One region of the Paenibacillus sp. UNC217MF genome, then DNA from elsewhere that is predicted to be linked to it. Evidence: riboswitches for the same ligand, from Rfam matches in the RefSeq annotation. Region 1 holds a riboswitch; each other region holds the start of a gene.
What was found. Region 1 has a riboswitch for thiamine pyrophosphate ahead of BP95_RS0123310 (hypothetical protein). Riboswitches for the same ligand answer to the same signal wherever they lie in the genome.
Positions count from the first base shown of each region.

Region 1 (5,187 bases):
AATGGTGACAATCTTCGGCATGAGACCGAAGCCGAACCAGATCATAAGCAGCGGAAGCAGCGCAATCGTCGGGATATTCTGACTGACTATGACAAGCGGATAGATCGCCCGCTTCAGCCACGGCATCGGATGAAGCGCACAAGCCAGCAGCAAGCCAACAGCCGTGCCTACACAGAAGCCAATGAGCGTCAACTGAACAGAAGCCCATGTGTGCATAAGCAGACCGCCCCCATTGCTTACAGCCTCTTGTGCAATATCGAGCGGACTGGGCAGCATCCATTTCTCAATGCCTGACAACATTACTCCTGCCTGCCATATGGCGAGGAATATAATAAATGCAATGATCGGGGGGCCGATCTTCGCGATTCGACGTCCACTCATGGCCGGTACTTCACTGTCAATTCATCCATCGTAATGCCAGATGGCTTATACACAATCTTCACTTGCGACAACACATTGCTGCTTCCCATCTCAATCATGGCCTTGTTCATATCCTCAATAATACGGAAGAGTTCGCTAAGTTCGCCTTCCATCGTTGTCTCCAGTGGATTTACCTGATATTTCACACCCGATGCTTGAATGACTTCGATTGCACGATCTACATAGGGAATTACGTCTTCCCCATTTTTCGTCTTCGGAACGATCTGAATGCTTACTAAACTGTTCGCCATCTTGCTTCTCCTCCTCTTTCTCAATCCTCATGTAATGATCAACTTGTAACGGTCTTGGTGACGATTATCTCGTATCGATATCATGTAACGATATACACAGGTAACGATATACAGCAAAAGGGCGCATATGCGCCCATTGCCTATTCCTATAACCGTATAGGCTTATGAAGCTGGCAAGAAGTCATTCGTAAACGCCTTGTCTACATCAATGCTCTTATCCATTAATTTGTTCCCCACGAGCCAATTCATGTAATTTGCCCATACGTCACGCTTTTGCTCGCCCCAGCGAGGTGCATCGTCCTTATACTTCGGACTCAGCCATTTCTGGCTTGCGATAACCAGATCTTTGTTCAAATCCGGCACAGCTTTAAGCAGCAGGTTGGCTGCATCTTCTGGATTGTCAATCGCATATTGATAGCCCTTGGACGTAGCACGCATGAATGCCTTAATCAATTCAGGATCTTCCTTGATCAGCTTCTCGCTTGTCGAAAGAACCGGCGTATAATAGTCGAGTTCCTTCGCATATTGATTGACATACAGCATATCAATCGGCTCACCACGAAGCTCTGCTTCAATACCTGTCCAAGCATAAAAGATCCACGCGAAATCAATATCCTTCTTCACGGCTGTAAAGTAATCGGCATTGCCCATGTTGACGCTCTTCAGCTTGCTATAGTCGCCGCCGTCCTTTTCCATAATCGTGCGGATAATCATCTCCTCAACCGGAGAGCCCCAGCCGCCATACGTTTTGCCTTCAAAGTCCTTAGGTGACTTGATGTTCTTGTCCTTCGGCGCGGCAAAGCCTGATGTATTATGCTGAATGATCGCACCAATCGACACGATCGGAACATTTTGTTGTCGAGCCATCGTAATACTTTCCTGAACACTAACACCGAATTGCGCTTCTCCCGATGCGATCATCGCCTCTGATGCGCCAGTACTCGGCTGCAATATCTCAACATTCAGACCTTCTTCCTCATAGTAGCCCTTCTCCTTAGCGACATACAAGCCAGTATGGTTCGTATTCGGCGTCCAATCAAGCACAAGCTTAATGTCGCGTTTCTCCTTCGACTTATCCGTTCCTTGCTCCTGAGTCGTGTTCCCCTCTGCCTGGCTCCCTTGTCCTGCTTCTTGACCCTTGCCGCCGCAAGCAGCGAGCGCAAATGTCATCATGATAACGAGCGCCAGCATCAACCCTCGTGTAAAGCGTGTCCGTTGCATATGATGAATCCCCCTTCTCTTCCTTCCCTCACTAGTGGAGAGCCGATCATGAAATTAGAAAGTGCTTCGATAACGCCTGCCGCGTTCACCAGTTGGACGATCCGCTCGATCGTATATGTGTGGATGAGCAAGTTCCCGTCCCGCCGTCCTGCAACACGATTCAGATCCACAAAAAAAAGCGCCCCCTCTGGGACGCTTTGTGTGCCGTTCTACGCGTATATGCGAATGTGCATCATACGATGAATCACGTCAATAAGGTCATCCGGCATTCGTTCATCCGTACAGCAATTATGTCCATTCTGCCCAAAGCAGCGCACATTCATGCAAGCATGACGAATAATCAAGCAACCTAATTATAACAATAATGACGCGGTTCAACGTCTTTCCTACGCTGGCATTACCCAGATCAGGTGTAAGGGTCGGTATCTTAATGGGATACAATCTCAGCCGGCCAAATTCCAGCACCCCTAGCGTGCATATGCAGTTATCGAAGCTACCATATTACACGGGTAATTATAGTCCTCATCCATCAGAAAGTCCAGTGACAAACAGAAATTGCAAAGTGTCCGCTGATCATTGAGGCAATGCTTATATCTCCCATCAACTTCGTTATTCGTATGCTTTATGACAGCAGATTGCTCATATTCACTAGATTCCTGTCGAAAAAAGTTCCATGTGAAACAAGGGACAATATTCCATTTTAACCCAAATAATTACCTCATTGATTTCTTGGCGTAGAGGATGTCTGTATGATACGATCACCAAATATCAATTCAATTCGAATACCGGATTCGAGCAAGGGGATGAAGAGTAGTATGACAGAAGCGTTAATCGGCAGCACCATTTCCGCCTTATCCACAGGCATCGGGGCCATCCCGATCTTGTTCATGAGGAGCATGTCTCACCGTATGAGGGATATCCTTCTCGCCTATACAGCAGGGATCATGACAACAGCTTCAATGTTCAATCTTATCCCCGAAGCGCTTGCCAGCTCTAATGTGTTCGTGATTGCATTCGGCCTGCTGCTTGGCTGCTTCGTGCTGCTGTGGCTGGAGCATTCCCTGCCTCATATGGATTTGGAGAATCCGAATCAACGAATTCGCATCAATATCGAACAGAAATCATTCCTTATCATTGCGGCCATCACCCTTCATAATTTGCCGGAAGGCTTGTCTGTCGGCGTCAGTTATGCGAGCAGCAATGATACACTTGGGCCGTTAATCGCGTTTTCCATTGGATTGCAGAATGCACCAGAGGGCTTCCTCGTCGCCTTATTCCTCGTCAATCAGAACATCAATCGCTGGAAAGCGCTTGGCATCGCTACCTTAACAGGCGTCGTTGAGATTGTCACCAGCATGCTCGGATACACACTTAGCTCTTATGTGAGCAATCTGGTTCCATATGGGCTGTCCTTTGCAGCAGGGGCAATGATGTTCATTGTGTATAAAGAACTGATTCCTGAAAGTCATGGAGACGGACATCAGCGGTCGGCCACCGTCTCCTTCATTCTTGGCCTTATTACGATGATTGGATTGACAGACTGGTTCTAAACAATGATGCTTCAATCGTTTAATAGAACATGTTCATCAATCAAGCTCATGCAAGGGCTACCAATGGACTAGGCAGCGTTTTATATCATTACTTAACCGGCGTAATATTTGCTGTTCTGCTTGGATTATCCCACTTTACGCTGGCTCCCATGACTTTCGAAATAAAGCTTAACGGAACAAAGGTGCGTTCCCCGTTTTTTTCAACCGGACCATCGAGTTGGATCTGTTGATCACCTGCCAACGCGGTTTTACCTCCCACGTTAACTTGTTCCATTCCACTGTTGCACCCAAACCCTCTGAAACGAAACGTACAGGAACATAAATGATGTCGGCTTTGGATTTATAATAAGGATACTCTTCACTTTGAATCGGATTACCTTTAACATTGACCTTGACATCATAATAAATGTCATCTTTATCGCTTACAGTATCGAGAATCATACCAGCCTTCACATCCACTCGAGAAATAGAGAGATCGCGATTAAGGACAAAAGCAAAGTTTCCATCCTTGCTGAAGCTGATCGCTTGCCGGGGCTCTGAAAATCCTTTAATGATCCCGATGCTGCTGTTGTCGGAGGTGCTGATTATATTAATGGAGTTATCCAGCTTGTTGCTGGCAAAAAGGATCTTTCCATCAGGAGAAAGGGATGCGCCGTAAGGATCGCGCCCAACCTTTACCTCGCCAATGATTTTGCCTTGTGAGATGTCCACTATGGCAATACTATTACGCCCGCTGTTTGCCGCATACATGGTAGAGCCATCGGCGGATATTGAAATCGCTCGAATCTTCGAGAATCCGTGGATCTCATGGACGATTGCATTGGTTTTGACATCCACAACCGATACCTTGTCTCCCTTGAAGTTAGTAACAAACACATAACGACCGTCGGGAGATACTTTTATCCCTTGACGAGGTTGGGAGAATCCCGGAATGACAGCGGTCGTCTTATGCTGCCCGATATCAACAACCGTTACTGTACTTTTGGCTTCATTGTTGACATACATGGTATTTCCGTCCGCGGTGACATCAGTTCCAAATGCGCCTTGACCCACTGCAACCTCATCCTTCAATGCCAGGTCTTCCGTGTTGTAAAATCGCAGGGTGCCCAGTGTGCTATCCGAAACGACAAACTGCAAACCGCCGTTAATGAACATAATGTTTCTTGGTGTGACAAAGCCGCGGATCTCTTTACGCAAAGTTCCTTTGGCAAGATCATAGACTCGAATCCATGGCTGACGACTATCCGAGACAACCGCAGTTTGCTCGTCGGGACTTACGGCCAGTGAGTTATTGATAATCTCGCCGTCAAAGGGGCGGATTGCCGCAATGGTGTTGTTTCCTGAAGCCGAGATCGAAGCCAAATTGTTATCAGCAGCCAAAATAATGGCCGGTTGAATAACGGAAAGTACCATTCCGACAAAAAGTACAGGTTTTATCATTTTGTTTACCATCATTCACTCATCGCCTCTCTGAAAAGGTTTTGAGCCAACGTAAGACGGGGCTCTTGACCAATGTAACGGAGAATTGTAAAGATCATATAAAGAACACGAGAGCATCATGTCTGATAAAATGATAGCCGTGGAGGTGAATGTTCCGATGGATAAGCTGCAGCTTGAAGGTCCTATTCTGATTGCGGACGATGATGCTTCGCTCGTCTCGTTTTTGCAGGAATACTTTGGGGCACTGAACTGCCGAGTGCTTGCCGCGAGCGATGGGCAGCGAGCTGTTGAACTGGTGAAAACTA
Region 1 is NZ_KK366028.1:370,171-375,357, reverse strand. It holds gene BP95_RS0123325 (ABC transporter permease) at 1-381, opposite strand, end outside; gene BP95_RS0123320 (thiamine-binding protein) at 378-671, opposite strand; gene BP95_RS0123315 (ABC transporter substrate-binding protein) at 834-1,892, opposite strand; gene BP95_RS0123310 (hypothetical protein) at 1,862-2,062, opposite strand; TPP riboswitch at 2,258-2,371, opposite strand; gene BP95_RS0123305 (ZIP family metal transporter) at 2,708-3,442, shown strand; gene BP95_RS34655 (stalk domain-containing protein) at 3,531-3,683, opposite strand; gene BP95_RS31240 (beta-propeller fold lactonase family protein) at 3,611-4,897, opposite strand; gene BP95_RS0123295 (response regulator transcription factor) at 5,001-5,187, shown strand, end outside.

Region 2 (5,187 bases), on a different contig from region 1:
ATGGCTATTCGGATGCTCGAAGCTGTAACCCATACCACGGTGCGTCCGTATCCACTCCTCGCCGATCTTCTCCCGCAAGCGGCGTATATGCGTATCTACCGTACGTTCCTCGCCGAAGTAATCATAGCCCCATACATGATCAAGCAGCGCTTTGCGCGTTAAGACCTGCCCCTTATTCAGAATAAAAAACTTCATCAATTGAAATTCCTTCTTCGTAACCCGCAGATCAATTCCACGCTTGCAAATCTTCTGTCCTTCCATATCTACCTGGATATCCCCAAATAGATATTGTGCCTGCATCTTCAGCAGCTTCTTCGCCCTCGCCAGCAAAACCCGAGGATCGAACGGCTTCCGCATATACTCATCCGCTCCAGAATCAAGAGCTGTCAGCTCATCTTCATGCTCTCCCTTGGCCGTTAGCATGAGCACCTTTAACTTCGAATTCGATTTGATTTCTCGACACAACTCAATCCCGCTCATCTGCGGCATCATCCAATCGAGCACTGCCAAGTCCAGCGGCTGGTTGTAATAGATCTCAAGCGCTTGATGCCCGTTCTCTGCCGTAAAAGTTCGAAAGCCCTCTTTATCAAAATAAGCCGCTAAAATTTTCAACATATGCGGCTCATCGTCTGCAATAAGTACATTCATTTACTTTGTATCTCCTTATTCTTACCCTTGTCTGTCTTGCATTGAGTGCAGTCTATATTATTGCATTTTTAATTGAATAAGGAAAATCCCACTGCTATACTGGAAGCAACAATAATTGGGAGGCGTTAAGATGAAGTGCGTAACATCAATTGGGGCAGGTAATAATCGGGGATAACGCATAACACCCCTGTAAACTGCGCAATTCCCCTTTAGCAAGAGAAAGGGGATTCCTATTCGTGGAACAAATGAACAATGACAACCGCATCGAGGCGGCAGAACAAGAACAACCCGTATATGCCTTTCCCAATGTGAAGAAATCGATCGCGTGGTTAAGCTTTTTAGCATTTTTCAGTGTGTTGAATGAGACTGTGTTCAACGTATCCTTGCCCGACATCGCACACGATTTCAGTATCACTCCGGCCATTGCGAATTGGATCAACACATGCTTCATGATTACCTTCGCGCTCGGTTCCATCATTTATGGCACCCTGTCATCCCAATACGGCATTAAGAAGCCGCTGCTCATCGGTGTGCTCATCTATGGTAGTGGCTCGTTGCTCGGTTTCTTCGCCCATGACTACTTGTCGGCTGTATTGGCAGCCAGATTGATACAAGGTGCCGGGGCTTCGGCTGTGCCCGGACTCATCATGGTTATGGTCACTCGCTACGTTGGAGAACAGCATCGAGGCAAGGCGTTTGGCATGATTGGCTCTATGGTAGCGCTTGGTGAAGGGATTGGCCCAGCTGTAGGCGGTGTACTGGCAGATTATGTGCATTGGTCCTACCTGTTTGTCATTCCGGTAATGACAATAGTCAGTCTCCCCTTCTTCTTGACCGCACTGCCGCAGGAGCCTTCTCGCAATGGGAGAACAGATATCATCGGCATTGCCTTCTTGTCAGCAGGCATTATTCTATTTACCTTGTTTACTACGACATATGTCTGGTTCTATCTGGTCTGCAGTATGATTCTCGTTCTTGGGTTTGCTTTGCATATCCGCCGTATTCGCGAACCGTTTATTGCTCCGTCCCTGTTCGCTAATCGCCCATATGTACTTGGCACGCTTGCTGGTTCCATTTTGCTAGGAACGGTAGCTGGATTTATTTCCATGGTTCCTTACTTCATGCGGGATGTACATCAACTTTCGACCGCTGTTATCGGCAGCGCGATCATTTTCCCAGGGTCACTCAGCGTTATTCTGTTCGGCATACTCGGTGGAACTCTCGTTGATAAGAGAGGAACTTCATTTGTATTTGTCGCTGGAATAGGTCTTGTCACATTCAGTTTCGTCACGCTCCTTGCGTGGGGGAATGATTCTCCATGGCTGATGACGTTCGCCCTCGTGCTCGTGTTCGGAGGGTTGTCATTCATCAAGACAGTTATATCTGCATCCGTTGCAGAATCGCTAGCACCTGACCAAGCAGGAGAAGGAATGAGCATGCTCAGCTTTGCATGCTTTATGGCTGAAGGCATCGGCATCGCTGTAGTCGGCGGTCTGCTTACACATAGTTGGCTGTTGACTTCACTGACACCTACCGTTGCCAAGGAAGCTTCATTTGCCTTATACAGTGGCCTGATTATTCTGCTCATAGCAGTTCTTGCATGCGGAGGGATCGTATACAGCTTGTCATTGAGACGACATTCTACAACTTCACACGATTAACAATTCATGAGGATCAGGACTTCTTCCTGATCCTCATTTTGTTCTATTCTCTCTTCAAATCTCCTAACACGCTCCTTATCTCCTTATTCCTCTCTTCGATGTTGTCTAGCGAACGATTACAATCATTGGCTTCTATCCCTATCCTATTTTTATGTTTTTTGTAAACATTTCGTTGTCAACCTATCATGAATATTGTATGATATGAGCAATTGCATAGTCATACAAATTCGGGGGCTTGAGGAATCAGGCTGAGATTGTAGATGAGTATACCGCTACTGACCGTTAATCTGATCTGGATAATGCCAGCGTAGAGAATCTGTATTTGTCGTGTGATCATGCTCTGCTGTGATCTAGGACTCTTCTACCGTCTGGTTGCCAGACGGTTTTTTTGTATGCTAGCTATACAACAAAGGAGAGGGTTATGTTGCCAGAACAACAGAGAAGCAACAAATTAAAGTTTACGGATATTCTCATTACCGTGATGATCGGGGTCGTATTTGGTGTGATCTTCAAAATGTGGGAGAGCGTCTACAGTCTCGCAAAGCCGTTGTTCCCACAAGCAGGACAATTAACATATGGCATGTGGTTTATGGCTGGCCCATTCGCGTACCTAGTCATTCGCAAGCCCGGCGTCTGCTTCCTTGCAAGTCTTGCTGCCGCTAATTTATCGGCTATTCTTGGCTCTGCTTGGGGACTAGAGACGATTGTGTATGGCTGTGTACAAGGTCTGGCGGCAGAATTGGCATTCGCCTTGACTGGATACCGCAAGCACAGCATCGTCATCGCAGGCATCGCTGGCATTCTGTCCGCAGTCGGCTCATTCATTATCGATCTCGGTTACGGATATGCAGATTACGAGACATGGGTGCTCGTCTTGAAGTACGGACTTCGTGTCATTAGTGCGTTCATCTTCGCTGGCGTATTTGCCGGCTTGCTCGTTCGTGCATTGGAAGTGACAGGGGTAACCAAATCCATACGTCCTGTGTCCAAAGAAGATTACGCGGTACTTAATCAATAGCACGCATAATATGAATAGATAGAATTTGTGCGTACGCCACAAATTCGGAATAAGGTGGTTACACATGCAACAGGAATCTCATGCGAATTCGTCTGCATTTGTTGACCGCTTGCGCCTAACATTTCCAGGAGAGGATTCCTTGCTGTTCAAGGACCTCTCCTTCCACATTTCTACCGGTGAGAAGGTACTGCTCCTCGGGCCAAGCGGTTGCGGCAAATCAACATTGCTGCATGTATTAAGCGGAATTATGCCCCACTCTATCGAAGTGCCGATGAAATACGATCAGATTAAGCTTCCTTCAAGCTGGGGCTTCGTATTCCAAGATCCGGACAGCCAGTTCTGCATGCCATATGTAGATGAAGAGCTCGCCTTTGTACTGGAAAATCTCTCGATCCCCTATGATCAAATGCCAGCATGCATGACAGGCATACTTGAAAGAGTGGGATTGCAGTTCAACAATCTGCATACAGAAATCCATACGCTATCCCAAGGAATGAAGCAGCGGCTCGCGCTTGCGTCCGTCCTGCTGCTAGAACCAGAGGTGTTGTTCCTCGATGAGCCTACAGCGCTTCTTGATCCAGAAGGAACGAAGCAAGTCTGGGACACCGTGAAACAAGCTGCCGATTCCTCCACCATTCTAATCGTGGAGCACAAAATCGAGCATGTTATCGACATTATCAATCGTGTGGTGCTATTCGACAGCACTGGACAAATCATTGCGGACGACGAGCCGAAAAATGTATTTCTACATCATAAAGATAAGCTCATTGAATATGGTATTTGGTATCCCGGTGTATGGCAGGACTACAGTTATTCAGAAGCCTACCAAGCCATAACGCAGCAACGAACGGCGAACGGATATCAACAGCCTCATTGCAAGCAGGACGGCGGGCTCACCTACACGCGTCTGCAAGCCGTGCAGCCACTGCTCTCTTTGCGTGATTTTAGCGGATACTATGAAGAAATTCGTCGCATATCCGTCCCGAGCGTAGATATTTATCCGGGGGAATGGATTACGATTATCGGAGAGAACGGCGCTGGCAAGAGCACACTATTGTTGTCTCTTATGCAAATTCTGCGTACTACAGGCATGTATCTTATTGAGGGTCAAGAGCTGCCAGCACAGGCTCGCAAGCGATGGTTCCCACGATTCAGAAATACGGGAAAGCAGCCTCCAGCCGAACTCGCCTTCGTATTTCAGAATCCTGAGATGCAGTTTCTAACGGATTCGATCTATGATGAGCTTGCTTATGAACCTAGGCAGAACAACTGGGATGAATCGGACATTGCACATAGAGTGGAACAAGTCATGGAATCATTCGATCTGAATATCGGACGGGATCGGCATCCGTATCATTTGTCACTTGGTCAGAAACGCAGATTAAGTGTCGCCACAGCGATGATGCGTAAGCGTCCAATCCTGCTCCTGGATGAGCCAACCTTCGGGCAAGACGCTAAAAATACATTTGCTGTATTGGAAAAGTTGAACCGGCTTCGGACAGAAGGAACCGCCATAGTCATGGTGACACATGACATGAATATCGTGGATCGTTTTGCAGATCGGATATGGCATGTTGACAAAGGCCAACTGATCGAAGTAGAAGCTTCCCCACGTGGACAGACAATGCGGGAGGTGCAGATGAAATGAAGCTGCTCGCTCCCAAATCTGAAACATGGCTTCATCAGGTTAACCCTGCGCTCAAGCTTCTCGTCTTTCTCGCCTTGCTCATTATTGCGCTGCTAACCCGAGAGCTTGATTTTGCATGTTATCAGCTAATCTTCTACACACTGCTGTTGTTTCTATGCAGCGGCCACTCTACGAAGAAGCTGCTGTTCGTGACAACACCGTTCCTTCTCCTG
Region 2 is NZ_JMLT01000008.1:158,744-163,930, forward strand. It holds gene BP95_RS0104215 (sensor histidine kinase) at 1-2, opposite strand, end outside; gene BP95_RS0104220 (response regulator transcription factor) at 1-648, opposite strand, end outside; gene BP95_RS0104225 (MFS transporter) at 894-2,309, shown strand; TPP riboswitch at 2,527-2,640, shown strand; gene BP95_RS0104230 (ECF transporter S component) at 2,731-3,327, shown strand; gene BP95_RS0104235 (ABC transporter ATP-binding protein) at 3,392-4,975, shown strand; gene BP95_RS0104240 (energy-coupling factor transporter transmembrane component T family protein) at 4,972-5,187, shown strand, end outside.
Region 2: linked by a shared signal. The riboswitch ahead of BP95_RS0104230 (ECF transporter S component) and the one ahead of BP95_RS0123310 (hypothetical protein) in region 1 are both predicted to bind thiamine pyrophosphate.

Region 3 (5,187 bases), on a different contig from region 1:
CTACCACGACGGTATACCTCCATCCGAAGGACGTGATTCCGCTTCATGATGCTACTGCCTGAAGAACGTAGACAGCATATTTTAGAACAGCTGAATCGACATGGCAAAATTCAAGTTGCTTCCCTCGCCAGCGTATTAACGGTTACGCCCGAAACCATTCGCAGGGATCTCGACGAGTTGGAAGCGAAGCAGATGCTTAAGCGCGTGTACGGAGGCGCAGTTGCGTATTCGCATATGAAGATTGAACCTCATTTTGATAAAAAACGAAGCATCAAGCAGTCGGCAAAGAAAGCAATCGGGGAAGCTGCGGCCGCGCTCATTCAAGATGGAGATACAATCGTGGTCGATGTAGGCACGACGACTGTTGAGCTTGTTCGCGCCATACGCGGTGTCGTCGGCGTTACGATCGTGACGAATTCTATTCCTGCTGCCGAACTGCTCATGGAACGGCTGGAAGCCAAACGATTTGACGGCAAAGTCATTATACTCGGGGGAGTTACGCATCCAGAGCAGAAATCGATTGCAGGCGCCCTAACCTGTGAACTGCTTACACGCTTCCACTTCGATAAGGCATTCATCTCCTGTGCAGGAATGACACCAGCGGGAATCAGTGATTACGACATGGAAGAATCGATCTGCTCCACCTTAATGATTGAGCAGTCCGAGCAGGCATATGTGCTTGGAGATTGTACCAAGCTCGGGGAGACACAGCTGTGCCGCATCTGTGACATGAGCAAGGTCACCGCCATCATATGCGATGCACCAATGCCGGATAAATGGAAGCGCAGCGGATTGCAAGTAGGTTGGATTACGCCGGCTTGCGAGCCATAAGAACATAGCGAAGTTATATGTCGAAGTAACACATCACTTCATACATCACGAATGAGCCACTATGACATAGGATGGGATGCGATCATTATGCTGTATTATGTAGACTACCATATGCATTTGGAGGAAGGCCCCTATTCGTTCCGCTGGCTTGATCGTACGAATCAAGCATTCGACCACTTCCATCCACTTGCTGAACCACGCCATTCCCGTGCATGGCTCGAAGCGAGTTATGCGCGTATGCATACAAGACTGCAGCGAGGAGCTTATGACGAATCATGGCTCGATCTCTATTTGCAAGAAGCGCTGCGCAAAGGACTGCGGGAGGTCGGAATCGTAGATCATCTCTATCGGTTTCTAGAGACGCTCCCCTACTTCGAACGTCACCTCGATATCGGAGACTCCCCGCTAGGCCGCCTTCAGCATACATGGCTGCATCAAGTATGCACCGAGCGGATTGAGGATTTCGCAGCTGCCATTCAGACCGCAAAGCCCAGATGGGCCGAGCAGGGAGTCGAGCTACGTCTTGGATTAGAAGCGGATTATTTTGCAGGTGGAGAGAAGGAGTTGGAATCTTTCATTGCGATGGCGGATTGGGACTATGTGATCGGGTCGATTCACTATGTGGATGGATGGGGATTCGATAATCCCGAGACTCAGTTCCGCTTCGATCAGGTTGATCTGCGTGAACTGTACGGGCACTTTTTCGATGATGTCGAACGAATGATTAACAGCGGTCTGTTCGATATTGCCGCCCATTTGGACAATTTGAAAGTATTTAATTATCGCCCAGCTGAGGAGCTGCATCTCCCGTACTACGAGCGAATCGCACAAGCATTAAAACGGACAAATACAGCTACAGAGGTAAATGCAGGACTGTTCTACCGCTACCCGGTCAAGGAGATGTGTCCGAGTTCCTCCTTTATCGATGTTCTGCTTCGACATGATGTCCCCTTTACCCTGTCATCGGATTCTCACTTTCCAGACGACGTCGGCAAATACGTGGCGGACAATACCCTTATGCTTCAGCAGCGCGGTCTAGCCGAAATTGCCACATTCCATCAACGCAAACGCATCATGCGACCGCTCGCAACTTCGACTTCTTAATAAAGAAAACGCAAAGCGAGCTGCCCTCTCTCCTATCCCATGAAAAGCAATTCCCGGCGCAACGACTGCACCGGGGATTTCATGTATATTATTTTATTTTCTTTCGAACCGGTTCGAATAGCTGCAGCCAATAAGCGTTGCTGCTTCCTGCCGGGCTGTCATTTCGTATATGCTCCTCCAAGCAGAATCTTGCCTCCGAATCAGGCTCGTAGTCTGGATGCTCGTTCAATTTCTCCATCAATAATTGCCACGATCCCGTAATATCATCTGTACTCTCCATCATGGCATACACCCCGCCGGAGAACCTAGCCTCCGCCAAATGACTTGGTATATCGATATTTTCTGGAATGGAGGCATATGCACAATAACCGTAAACGTTCGATTCAACGTCAGGGAGTGGTTCTTCATTTTTTCCAAATAGCCGTGCCGTTCCTTGCAGTTCAGCTTGCACGAGCCAGTCCGCTAATGATTCGATCGCTTCTTCTTCTGGTGATGCGCTTACGACAACATGGCAAGCCATTCTCATTGGTGGAAGGGTTACGAATTTGATCGATGCTGGAGAATAACTCCACTGATTACTCATCGGCATTGTCACCTCATGTTTCATATTTGAATGTAGGAACGGTTCATGACATAATTGCAGCAGCAATTGAGCCGTAATCGGTTCATTGAGGTACTTGTGCAACTGCTCCAACCATTTCTTCAATGTTAGTTCCTTCGATATGCACTCATTCTTGTGCTCAATCATCTCGTGTGCATACTGAGTCATTACCTGATGTGCGGTTCGGAACGTCATATCCGCCAGCACCACTTTAATCTCTTTAATCCCAATATCAAACCCTCTTAACAAAGCAGTTATACGGATTGCAAGCACAGTCTGTTCATCATACATCCTCCAGCCAGAACTGGTATCGCGCTGACTTGCAAACAACCCCTGCGACTCCCAGTGGCGCAGGGTACGGCTCGTCACACCGATTTCCTGCGATAATTTATCGATTCCTATCATGTTGCCCATCACTATCATCAACCTCTGTCACTTGACGTATCATAAGGCGCCTTATGAGGTTATTGTATCAGTTGTCGCAGCGTCAATTACAATACGAAACTTCGCTCCAAGCACTAACAAATTATCGTTTTGACCGAATGGTTGAGAAAACTAACGTTTTACAATTATCTCCATCAATGCTAAAGTAGTTCGTAAGATGAATATGACGTGAAATCCACTAGGGGAGCCGCATAGGCGGCTGAGACAAGAATTCTTGGACCCTTTGAACCTGATCCGGGTAATACCGGCGGAGGGAAGTGGAGCCGGCCTCATGGTCTTTTTGTATGGACATGATGAAGCCGCTCCATTTCGGGGCGGCTTTTTTTGGCTGCCGCGAAGTGCTCCTTGACCAGATTTCAGCATGCATTCATCATCTATCCAATCATTCGGAGGTGCTGTTCATGCTTACATTTACGGAGGAACTGAGACACGAAGCAGAGCCGATATACGATGCCATTATGGATCATCCATTCGTTCGGGGAATTGCTGAAGGTACTGTCAAGAAAGAACAGTTGATTCACTACGTAAAGCAGGATTTTGAATATTTGAATGCCTTTATTCGGATTTACGGCATTGCGATTTCCAAATGTAACAGCCGAGAGACAATGGCTCTTTTCAACGAGCAAATCTCGTTTGTGCTGAATAGCGAGATACACCCCCATCATAATTTTTGTAACGTGGCAGGCGTAACGTTCGAAGAACTGCAAGGCTACCCGCTCGCCCCTTCTGCGAGCCATTATGTGTCCCATATGCTTACCGTGGCCCACGAAGGAACCCTAGAAGATATTATTGCGGCTTTGCTGCCGTGCCCATGGACATATACGGAGATCGGACAACGTCTGCTAAAAGAAGTGAATCCAGATGAGACCCATCCGTTCTATGAGTGGATTCATTTCTATGGAGACCTCGGCGGCGGAGTTACGGACAAAATGCGCCGAATGCTGGATGAATGGGCAGAATCGCTGTCGCAAGCACGCAAGCAGCAGCTGAAGAAGCATTTTCTGACTAGCTGCCAGCTGGAATATATGTTTTGGGACATGGCTTATCAAGTAGAAGACTGGCCGGTACGCTTGGCGGAGAAGACAGAGGTGAAACAAGGATGATCGATATGCAGTTCTTCCCCCAACGTATTAAGGAACGGCGCCCCCTCATCCACAATATGACGAATATCGTCGTCGCCAACTTTACCGCTAACGGTCTGCTAGCCATTGGCGCCTCCCCTGTGATGGCTTCAGCCAAAGAAGAGGTAGCAGACATGGCCAAGGCAGCAGATGCGCTCGTATTGAACCTCGGCACGCTCGATACAGACATGATAGAAGCTATGCTAATCGCAGGGCGGTCGGCGAATGTACATGGCATTCCGGTTATTCTCGATCCAGTAGGCGCAGGCGCAACGCCGTATCGGACGAAGGTGTCCGTGAAGATGCTCAAGGAATTGCGTGTCTCGATCGTGCGCGGCAATGCCGCGGAAATTGCTCAGCTGATGGGTGAAGCTGGCGAGATCAAGGGCGTGGATTGCATGGAGTCTGAAAGCTCCCTTCGTTCCCCTGAGGAGTTGTTCGATCTTGCTGCACGGGCAGCTGACCGTTTCGGCACCATCGTTGCCATTTCGGGCAAAGAGGATGTCATTACAGACGGCACAACCGGCTACGTTATTGCGGGCGGTCATCCGATATTAACGAGCATAACGGGAAGCGGGTGCCTGCTGACATCGGTCATCGGCGCATTTGCTGCGGTAGAATCTGATTTATTGCTGGCAGGAGCCGCAGCGATGTCTTATTATGGGGGCGCAGCAGCCCATGCCTATCGAACAGCGGGCCACCGAGGTCCTGGCAGCTTCCAAACTGCATTTCTTGATGCCTTGGCTGAGATCGACCTATTCGATACGGCGGCATCAACAATCACCCCTCGCCAAGCCTCCGCTAGAAGAAAGGTATGGCTATGATGGTCGCACGAGCATTGACGATTGCCGGTTCCGATAGCGGTGGCGGCGCCGGCATTCAAGCCGACATCAAGACCTTCCAAGAGCTGAACGTATTCGGCATGTCAGCGATTACGGCTGTGACGGTACAGAACACGCTTGGTGTTCACGGCGTATACCCGCTATCTCATGAAGCCGTTGCTGAACAGATAAATGCCGTCGTAGAAGATATTGGGGTTGATGCTGTCAAAACAGGGATGCTGTTCAGCGCAGGCATTATTGAGAC
Region 3 is NZ_JMLT01000017.1:78,335-83,521, forward strand. It holds gene BP95_RS0110750 (ABC transporter ATP-binding protein) at 1-62, shown strand, start outside; gene BP95_RS0110755 (DeoR/GlpR family DNA-binding transcription regulator) at 46-831, shown strand; gene BP95_RS0110760 (histidinol phosphate phosphatase domain-containing protein) at 919-1,935, shown strand; gene BP95_RS0110765 (MerR family transcriptional regulator) at 2,024-2,950, opposite strand; TPP riboswitch at 3,151-3,253, shown strand; gene tenA (thiaminase II) at 3,382-4,083, shown strand; gene thiM (hydroxyethylthiazole kinase) at 4,080-4,925, shown strand; gene thiD (bifunctional hydroxymethylpyrimidine kinase/phosphomethylpyrimidine kinase) at 4,925-5,187, shown strand, end outside.
Region 3: linked by a shared signal. The riboswitch ahead of tenA (thiaminase II) and the one ahead of BP95_RS0123310 (hypothetical protein) in region 1 are both predicted to bind thiamine pyrophosphate.